Regions from separate parts of the Pseudacidovorax sp. DMC4 genome, predicted to be linked through region 2. Evidence: riboswitches for the same ligand, from Rfam matches in the RefSeq annotation. Region 2 holds a riboswitch; the other holds the start of a gene.
The links. Region 2 has a riboswitch for glycine ahead of gcvT (glycine cleavage system aminomethyltransferase GcvT). Riboswitches for the same ligand answer to the same signal wherever they lie in the genome.
Positions count from the first base shown of each region.

Region 1: another riboswitch for glycine. It lies ahead of ACT54X_RS12960 (D-amino acid dehydrogenase); the one in region 2 lies ahead of gcvT (glycine cleavage system aminomethyltransferase GcvT).

Region 1 covers NZ_JBQUYR010000006.1:123,777-128,181, forward strand. The annotation lists gene ACT54X_RS12955 (helix-turn-helix domain-containing protein) at 453-1,184, shown strand; glycine riboswitch at 1,334-1,439, shown strand; gene ACT54X_RS12960 (D-amino acid dehydrogenase) at 1,535-2,845, shown strand; gene ACT54X_RS12965 (flavin reductase family protein) at 2,882-3,493, shown strand; gene ACT54X_RS12970 (ABC transporter ATP-binding protein) at 3,601-4,405, shown strand, end outside.
Region 2 covers NZ_JBQUYR010000022.1:2,854-7,258, forward strand. The annotation lists gene gcvP (aminomethyl-transferring glycine dehydrogenase) at 1-271, opposite strand, end outside; gene gcvH (glycine cleavage system protein GcvH) at 458-838, opposite strand; gene gcvT (glycine cleavage system aminomethyltransferase GcvT) at 1,015-2,160, opposite strand; glycine riboswitch at 2,203-2,310, opposite strand; glycine riboswitch at 2,323-2,419, opposite strand; gene ACT54X_RS27585 (TRAP transporter large permease) at 2,466-3,743, opposite strand; gene ACT54X_RS27590 (TRAP transporter small permease) at 3,740-4,234, opposite strand; gene ACT54X_RS27595 (TRAP transporter substrate-binding protein) at 4,313-4,405, opposite strand, start outside.

The DNA.
Region 1 (4,405 bases), on a different contig from region 2:
GGCAAAGTTCGCGCCCGCAGTCGCGCCAGGCCCCACAGGCCGGCCAGGGCGAAAGGCAGGTTGCTCAGCACGTCGAAGGCGTTGGGGATGCCCCAGCGTGGTCGCACGTCGGCGAAGGGTGCGGCCACGGCCGGTGCATGTGCCTGCAAGTGGCCGTGCGCATCCAGGGGCAGGCCGAGCGCCGCCAGCAAGGCCGGCCCGGCCAGCCAGGCGGCGAGCCAGAGCAGCAGCAGGCCGGCCAGCGCCAGCCCGAGGCCGCGTGGCAGAAGGGCGGCGTCGGTGATGGTAGGCGCGGGGTCGGCAGCGGAGGCGGTGGATGAAGACATGGCCAGCAGGAGGACTTGAAGAAGGTGGCGCAGTCTCCCGGCCCACCCTCGCCGCCGAGGCTCATATTCCAATACAGTGGCAGACAGAACCACTCCAGGTATCGCCTGCCGATACCGCCTCGCCCCGTGAGCACCACCCAGGACCTCGTCAGCGCCATCAAGCGCGAACTCAAGGCGGCGCAGATGACCTACGCCGATCTGGCCGCGGCGCTTGGCCTGGCCGAATCCAGCGTCAAGCGCATGCTGGCCCGGGGCGACATGCCGCTGGCGCGCATCGACGCCATCTGCCGCGCCCTGCGTATCGACTTCGCCGACCTGGCGCGGCGCGTGGCCGACAGCCAGCCGCTGCTGCGCGAGCTGACGCAGGAGCAGGAGCAGGCCGTGGTGCGCGACCGCAAGCTGCTGCTGGTCGCCATCAACGTGCTGAGCCAGTGGACGCTGGAGCAGATCGTCGGCACCTACCGGATCACCGAGGCCGAATGCATCGGCTACCTGGCGCAGCTGGACCGCATCGGCATCATCGAGCTGCGGCCGCTCAACCGCTACCGCCTCAAGGTGGCCAAGACCTTCCGCTGGCGGCCGCATGGGCCGGTGATGCAGTTCTTCCGTGAGGAGGTGGTGCTCGACTACTATGCCGGCGGCTTCGACGGCCCGGCCGAGGGACTGCTGCTGGTGCACGGCTCCATCTCGCGGGCACTGGCGCCGGCCTTCCTGGAGCGGCTGCAGCGCGTGGCGCAGGACTTCGCCCAGCAGCACCAGACCGACCAGAAGCTGCCCGCTGGCGAGCTGGAGGGCTACACCCTTCTGTTGGCCATGCGGGAGTGGGAGTTCGCCCAGTTCACCCAGCTGCGGCGATGAAGGGCTTTGGCGCCAGCGCATCCGCCCCTAGAATCGCGCCCCGCAGGAGAACGCACCGCCCACCGGCACCGGCCGGGCGGCGCTACCGAAGGCGCAAACTCCCATAAACGCTCAGGTCGGTCCGGCAACGGGCCCGTACTGCAACATCCATCACGCCGTCTGGAGAGCCGCCACGCGATGTGGCGCACCGAAGGAGCAAACCCGCCGCGCGCGCTGCGGGTGAAACTCTCAGGTACCAAGGACAGGGGGAGCGGCAACCTGAACGCGTCATGCGGCGGTTGCTCCTTTGTGTTCCAAGGACGAGTCCCCGCTGCCGCGTTCATGCGCTGCAACCTGAAAGGGGTTCTTCCATGCGCGTGATCGTCCTCGGCGCCGGCCTGCTCGGCACCACCTCCGCCTACTTCCTCTCCCAGCTCGGCCACGACGTGACCGTCGTCGACCGCCAGGCCACGCCCGGCGCCGAGACCAGCTTCGCCAACGGCGGGCAGATCTCCGTCAGCCATGCCGAACCCTGGGCCAACCCCGGCGCGCCGCTCAAGCTACTGAAGTGGCTGGGCCGCGAGGACGCGCCGCTGCTCTTCCGCCTGCGGCCCGACCTGCGGCAGTGGCTCTGGGGCCTCGCCTTCCTGCGCGAATGCACGCCCGCGCGCACCCGCCACAACATCGAACAGATCGTGCGCCTGGGCACCTACAGCCGCGACGTGCTGCAGCAGCTGCGCCGCGACACCGGCATCGCCTACGACCAGCGCACGCAGGGCATCCTGCACTTCTATACCTCGCAGAAGGAATTCGACGCCGCCCAGGCACCGGCCGAGCAGATGCGCCAGCTCGGCTGCGAGCGGCAGGTGATCGACGCCGACCATGCCGTGCGCCTGGAACCCGCCCTCGCCCACATCCGTCCGCAACTCGCCGGCGCCACCTACACGGCCGAGGACGAGTCGGGCGACGCCAACCGCTTCACGCGCGAACTGGCCAGGAAGGCCGAGGCCGCCGGCGTGCGCTTCCTGATGGGCCACACCATCACCGCGCTGCGCGAGGTGGCCGGCGAACTGGACCATGTGGAAGCCACCGACGTGGAAGGCCGCTACCAGCGCCTGCGCGCCGATGCCTATGTGCTGGCCATGGGCTCGTTCAGCCCGCTGCTGGCGGCGCCGCTGGGCATCCGGCTGCCGATCTACCCGGCCAAGGGCTATTCCGTGACCATGCCGGTCAAGGACGCCAGCCGCGCGCACCAGGTCTCGCTGACGGACGACGAATTCAAGCTGGTGTTCTCGCGCCTGACCGGGCCGCAGGGCGACCGCCTGCGCATCGCGGGCACGGCCGAGCTCAATGGCTACGACCGCGACCTGAACACCGTGCGCTGCGAGGCCATCGTGCGCCGCGTGGAGCAGCTCTTTCCCGGTGCGGGCGACACGGCGCGGGCCCAGTTCTGGAGCGGCCTGCGTCCGGCCACGCCGAGCAACGTGCCGATCATCGGCGCCAGCCGCATCGGCCGGCTGTTCCTCAACACCGGCCACGGCACGCTGGGCTGGACGCATGCCTGCGGCTCGGGCCAGTCCATCGCGCGCATTGTGAGCGGACTGGCGCCGGAGGTGGAATTCGCCTTCACCGCCGCGACCCGCGTGGGCAACGTGCCCGGACCGCTCGCTAGCGCTGCCTGATCGGCTCCGACACACGGGCGCGCTATCGTCGGCCGCATGACCACCGCCCACCACCGCCGCCCCGTCGACCTGGCCAAGGCCTACCGCCTGCTCAACCACGGCCCCACCGTGCTGGTGAGCGCGGCGGCGGGCGGACGCCGCAACATCATGGCGGCCGCCTGGGCGATGCCCCTGGACTTCGACCCGCCCAAGGTGGCCGTGGTGCTGGACAAGAGCACCTTCACCCGCGAACTGCTGGAAGCCAGCGGCGAATTCGCGCTGCAGGTGCCGGTGCGGGCGCAACTGGACCTGTGCAACGCCCTGGGCAGCGTCTCGGGCCGGGATGCCGATGCGTTGGGCGGCCTCGACAAGTTCGCGGCCTATGGCCTGGCCACCTTTGCCGGCAGCGCGACGGACGCGCCGCTGCTGGACGGCTGCGCCGCCTGGCTGGAATGCCGGCTGCTGCCCGAGCCGCCGATCCAGCAGCGCTACGACCTGTTCCTGGGCGAGGTGGTGGCCGCCCAGGCCGATGCGCGCGTCTTCTCGGACGGCCGCTGGCATTTCGACGGCCACGACGCGCTGCGCACCCTGCACCACGTGGCGGGCGGGCACTTCCTGATCGACGGCGACGCGGCGGACGCGCAGCCGCTGGCACCGCTTCGGCGCTGAACCGGCCCGCCGCGCACTGCGGCGGTGCTTTTTGTACGCAATTTTTGGCGGCGATTGCGTGCAAACAATGAGCGCACGCTGGCACACGCCTTGCGTAGGCCATCGGCATGGACGCCATCGCCACGCCATCGCCCGCCGCCATCGAGCTCGTCGCGCTGACCAAGCGCTATGCGCAGGGCGCGCCAGCCGTGGACGCCATCGACCTGCGCATTGCCAGCGGCAGCTACTGCTGCCTGCTCGGCCCCTCGGGCTGCGGCAAGAGCACCACGCTGCGCATGATCGCGGGGCACGAGTCGGTGACCAGCGGCGACATCCTGCTGGAGAACCGCAACATCACCGACCTGCCCGCCGCCGCGCGCGGCACGGCCATGATGTTCCAGAGCTTCGCCCTCTTCCCGCACCTGTCGGCGCTGGACAACGTCGCCTTCAGCCTCAAGATGAAAGGCGTGGCCAGGGCCGAGCGCCAGGCCCGCGCGCAGGACCTGCTGGAGCGCGTCTCGCTCGGCCACCTGGCGCAGCGCAAGCCGGGTGAGCTGTCCGGCGGCCAGCAGCAGCGCGTGGCGCTGGCCCGGGCCCTCATCACCCAGCCGCGCGTGCTGCTGCTGGACGAGCCGCTCTCCGCCCTCGACCCCTTCCTGCGCGTGCAGATGCGCGCCGAGCTGCGCCGCTGGCAGAAGGAGCTGGGCCTGACCTTCATTCACGTCACGCATTCGCAGGAAGAGGCGATGGCGCTGGCCGACACCATGGTGGTGATGAACCACGGCCGCATCGAGCAGGTCGGCTCGCCGCATGCGGTCTACAACGCCCCGGCCACCGAGTTCGTGGCGCGCTTCATGGGCGGCCACAACGTGATCCAGACCGGCACGGGCAAGGTGGCCGTGCGCAACGACCACCTGCAGATCCGGCCGGCCG
Region 2 (4,405 bases):
CCTGGCCGATGAAGCTCTTCACGCGCTGGTTCTTCGATGCGATGGCCTTCAACTCGGCCAGCGCCACGGCCTCGGTCACCGCCGGCGGCAGCTGCATCGGCTGGCTCCGGCGGATCGAGGGCGGCACGATGCTGTCGATGAGCTGCGCGCGCGAGCTTTCTCCCACGGTGGCCAGCATGCGCGCCTCGGCTTCGGCGTCGGGGCCGATATGGCGGGCGATGAATTCGGTGGGGTTCTCGAGGTCGCGCAGGGAGGGGGCGGAAGAGCTCATGGCAGCGAACCGGCGGGGTGGTGGGAAGAAGAGAAAAAAAGAGGGGCTCTCGCACAGCGGGAGCTCTGGGCCGTGGGAAATGGAAGCGCGGAGGGTGAAGGAGAGGCCGTGGCCCTCACCCCGACCCTCTCCCAGAGGGAGAGGGAGTGATGCCAGCGCGTCCACGCGAACGCGCCGGCGGGGGCCTCAGGCGCCTTCGGTGAACTTGGCGTAGCCCGGCTCGTCCATCAGCTGGTCGAACTCGGCCATGTCCTTGTCCTGCAGCAGCACCTTGAAGAACCAGCCGGCGCCCATCGGGTCGCTGTTGGCCAGCGAGGGGTCGGCGCGCAATGCTTCGTTGACCTCGACGACTTCACCGGTCACGGGCATGTAGATGTCGGCGGCCGCCTTGACGGACTCGACCACGCCGGCCACTTCGCCCTGCTTGAAGGTCTTGCCCACCTCGGGCAGGTCGACGAAGACCACGTCACCGAGCGCTTCCTGCGCATGCACGGTGATGCCGACGGTGGCGGCTTCGTGATCGGCGATCTCGATCCACTCGTGGTCCTTGGAGTAGTGAATGGTCATGCGGGGCTCCTGAAAGAAGAAGAGGGGGATTGAATGAAAAGGTCGAGCGACGAGTATCAGCGCAGGGCGGGGCGGCTGCGTGTACGCCCCGGGCGCAGGCGCGTCGGCATTTGTCTGACGGCACGGACGCGGTGCGGCATGTCGGAACGCAGGCGGAGAGGGGCGCGCGCAGCGGCTCAGCCGCGGTAGTAGCGTGCCGGCACGAAGGGCATGGGAACGACCTCCATCGGCACCGGCTTGCCGCGCACCAGGGCGTCGATGCGGGTGCCGACAACGGCGTGGGCCGTATCGACGTACGCCATGGCGATGGGCCGGTCGACCGTGGGCGCCAGCAGGCCGCTGGTCACCTCGCCGATGGCTGCGCCGCCGGGCACATGCAGGGCCGTGTGCTCGCGCACCGGCACGCGCTCCAGCGCCACCAGGCCGACGCGGCGGCGGGCGACCGGGGCGCTGCCGTCCAGCTGGGCCAGCACCTTGTCCGCGCCCGGGAAGCCGCCTGCGCGTTCGCCGCCCGTGCGGCGCACTTTCTGGATGGCCCAGGTGAGCGCGGCCTCGACGGGCGTGGTCGTGGTGTCGATGTCGTTGCCGTAGAGGCACAGGCCGGCTTCCAGCCGCAGCGAGTTGCGGGCCCCCAGGCCGATGGGCGCCACCTCGGGCTGGGCCAGCAGCAGGCGGGCCAGGCGCTCGGCGTCGGCGGCGGCGACGGAGATCTCGAAGCCGTCCTCGCCGGTGTAGCCGCTGCGGGTGGCGAAGACCGGGATGCCGCCGATGGCCATGGCGCCGCCGGTCATGAACACGTGGCGCTCGCTGCCCGGCGCCAGCCGCGTCATCACGGCCGCCGCCTGCGGGCCCTGCAGCGCCAACAGTGCGTGATCCGGCAGGGGCTGCACCGTGCAGCGCCGGCCGATGCGGGCCTGGATATGGGCGATGTCGGCCGCCTTGCAGGCGCCGTTGACGATGACGAAGAAGGAATCGCCGCCCTCGTTGAAGAACATCAGGTCGTCGAGGATGCCGCCTGCGTCGTCCAGCAGCAGACCGTAGCGCTGCTTGCCGGGTGCCAGGCCGATGACGTCCACCGGCATCAGCGTCTCCAGCGCCGCGGCGGCTTCGGGGCCCGAGACGCGCAGCTGTCCCATGTGCGAAATGTCGAACAGCCCGGCGGCGGTGCGCGTGTGGCGGTGCTCGGCGATCAGGCCGGCGGAGTACTGCACCGGCATCGAATAGCCGGCAAAGGGCACCATGCGGGCGCCGAGTTCGACATGCAGGCCGCGCAGCGGGGTGTCAAGAAGGGGTGTGGCAGGAGAGGGGGCAGCAGCGGACATGGGCATCTCACGGGGTGTACAGCGCCACGACGGCTGTCGTGGTCCACCCCGGCTGTCCGCTTTACCTGAGAGATTCACCCCGCGATGGGGGCTTGCTCCTTCGGTGGACGCGCGGCCTGGGCCGCGACGCCTCTCTCCAGCAGGGAAACGCCCCGAACCCGGGGCGTGCCGCCAGTCCTTTTGCCTGAGCGTTCGGAACTCGTCGAGTCCTGCGCCTTCGGCGGCCCCGTCGCGCGGGGCTCTCTCCTGACGAAGCGCGCAGTGTAAGGGACAAGGCGCGCGTCGCGGACGCTATCTGAAGCCGCTCAGCGCCCGTACACCAGGTCACGCAGGCCCAGCGACACCGCCGGCACGTAGGTGATGACCATCAGGCAGGCCAGCACCACCAGGATGAACGGGATCAGCCGCGTCACGATCTTGTCGAGCGAGATGCGCGCCACGGTGCAGGCGGCGAACAGGTTGACGCCGAAGGGCGGGGTGATCATGCCCAGCGCCAGGTTCACCACCATGATCAGCCCGAAGTGCACCGGATCGATGCCGAAGTGCTGGGCCACGGGCGCGAGGATGGGGGCGAGCACGATGATGGCGGCGCTGGTCTCGATGAACATGCCGATCACGAACAGCGCCGCGTTGACGCCGAGCAGGAACATGGTGGGCGACTGCAGCACCGCCTCCAGCCAGTGGCCGATGGCCTCGGGCACGCCGGCGCGGGTGATCAGGAAGGCGAACAACCCCGCATTGGCGATGATGAACATGATCACGGCCGAGGACAGCACCGACTTGCGCAGGATGGCGTAGAGGTCCGGCAGGCGGATCTCGCGGTAGATCACCATGCCGACGACCAGCGCGTAGAACACCGCCACGGCCGACGCTTCGGTGGGCGTGAACACGCCGCCATAGATGCCCCCTAGGATGATCACCGGCATCAGCAGCGCCCAGCCGGCCTGCCACAGCGCACGGCCGAAGGGCATGCGGCCCTCGCCATCGTTCTTGCCCCAGCCCTTCCATTTGCAGTAGACCCACACGAAGAGCATCAGCGCCCCGCTGATCAGCAGGCCCGGGCCGAAGCCGGCGATGAACAGCTCGCCGATCGACACCTCGGCGCTCACGCCGTACAGGATCATGGGGATCGAAGGCGGAATGATCACGCCCAGTTCGGCGCTCGTCGCCTGCAGCGCCGCCGCGTAGTTGGTCGGATAGCCATGCTTGATGAGCGCCGGGATCAGGATGGCGCCGATGGCGAAGGTGGTGGCCACCGACGAGCCCGACACCGCCGCGAAGATCATGCAGGTCAGCACGCAGGTCATGGGCAGGCCGCCCTGGATGCCGCCCACGATGCTCTTGGCGAACTCCACCAGCCGCCGGGAGATGCCGCCGGTCTCCATCAGGTTGCCCGCCAGGATGAAGAAGGGAATGGCCGCCAGCGGAAACTTGTTGATCGAGTTGAAGATCTCCTTGGCGGAGATCAGCATGTTGGCGCCGTTGACCTGGATGCCGACGATGGACGCGAGGCCGATGGACACCGCCACCGACACCGACAGCGCGAAGCACAGCACCATCGTGCCGACCATGATGGGGGTCATTGCGCGGTCTCCAGTTCGAGGCGCTTGGGGTCGAGGTAGTTGCCCACGATGCCGAAGATCGAGAACGCGGCGCCGACGGGCAGCGCCAGGTAGGCCCACACCATCGACAGGCTTTCGAGCCCCGCCATCGACTGCACCCGGCCGCGCATCGCGTAGTCGAAGCCCCACCACAGGATGACGGCGATCAGGGCCAGGGCCGCCAGGCTAACCGCCGCGTCGAGCAGGCGGCGCACGCGCGGCGGGCTCCAGCGGTAGAGCACGTCCACGCTCACCATCGCGCCCTGGCGGAAGGCCATGGGAATGCCCAGGAACACCATCCAGATCAGGCTGATGCGGATCAGGATCTCGCTCCACTCGGCCGGCTGCTCCAGCACGAAGCGGGTGACGATCTGGAACATGCCGAGCGACGCGGCCACCACCAGCATCAGGCAGGCCAGCGCCATGGACAGTGCGGTGGTCCGGCGTTCGAAGGCCAGGAACTTGTCTTTCATCTCACAGGCGTTTCTTGGGAATGAAAAAGCCCGCCGGCGGGGGCGGGCCAAAGGCGCAGGCGTGTTGCCGAGGCGCGGTCAGGGCTGGTAGTTGCGGATGCGGTCCAGGTTGGCCTTGCCGAAGTCCTTCTCGAACTGGGCCTGGGCCGGGGCGAGCGCCGCCACGAACTT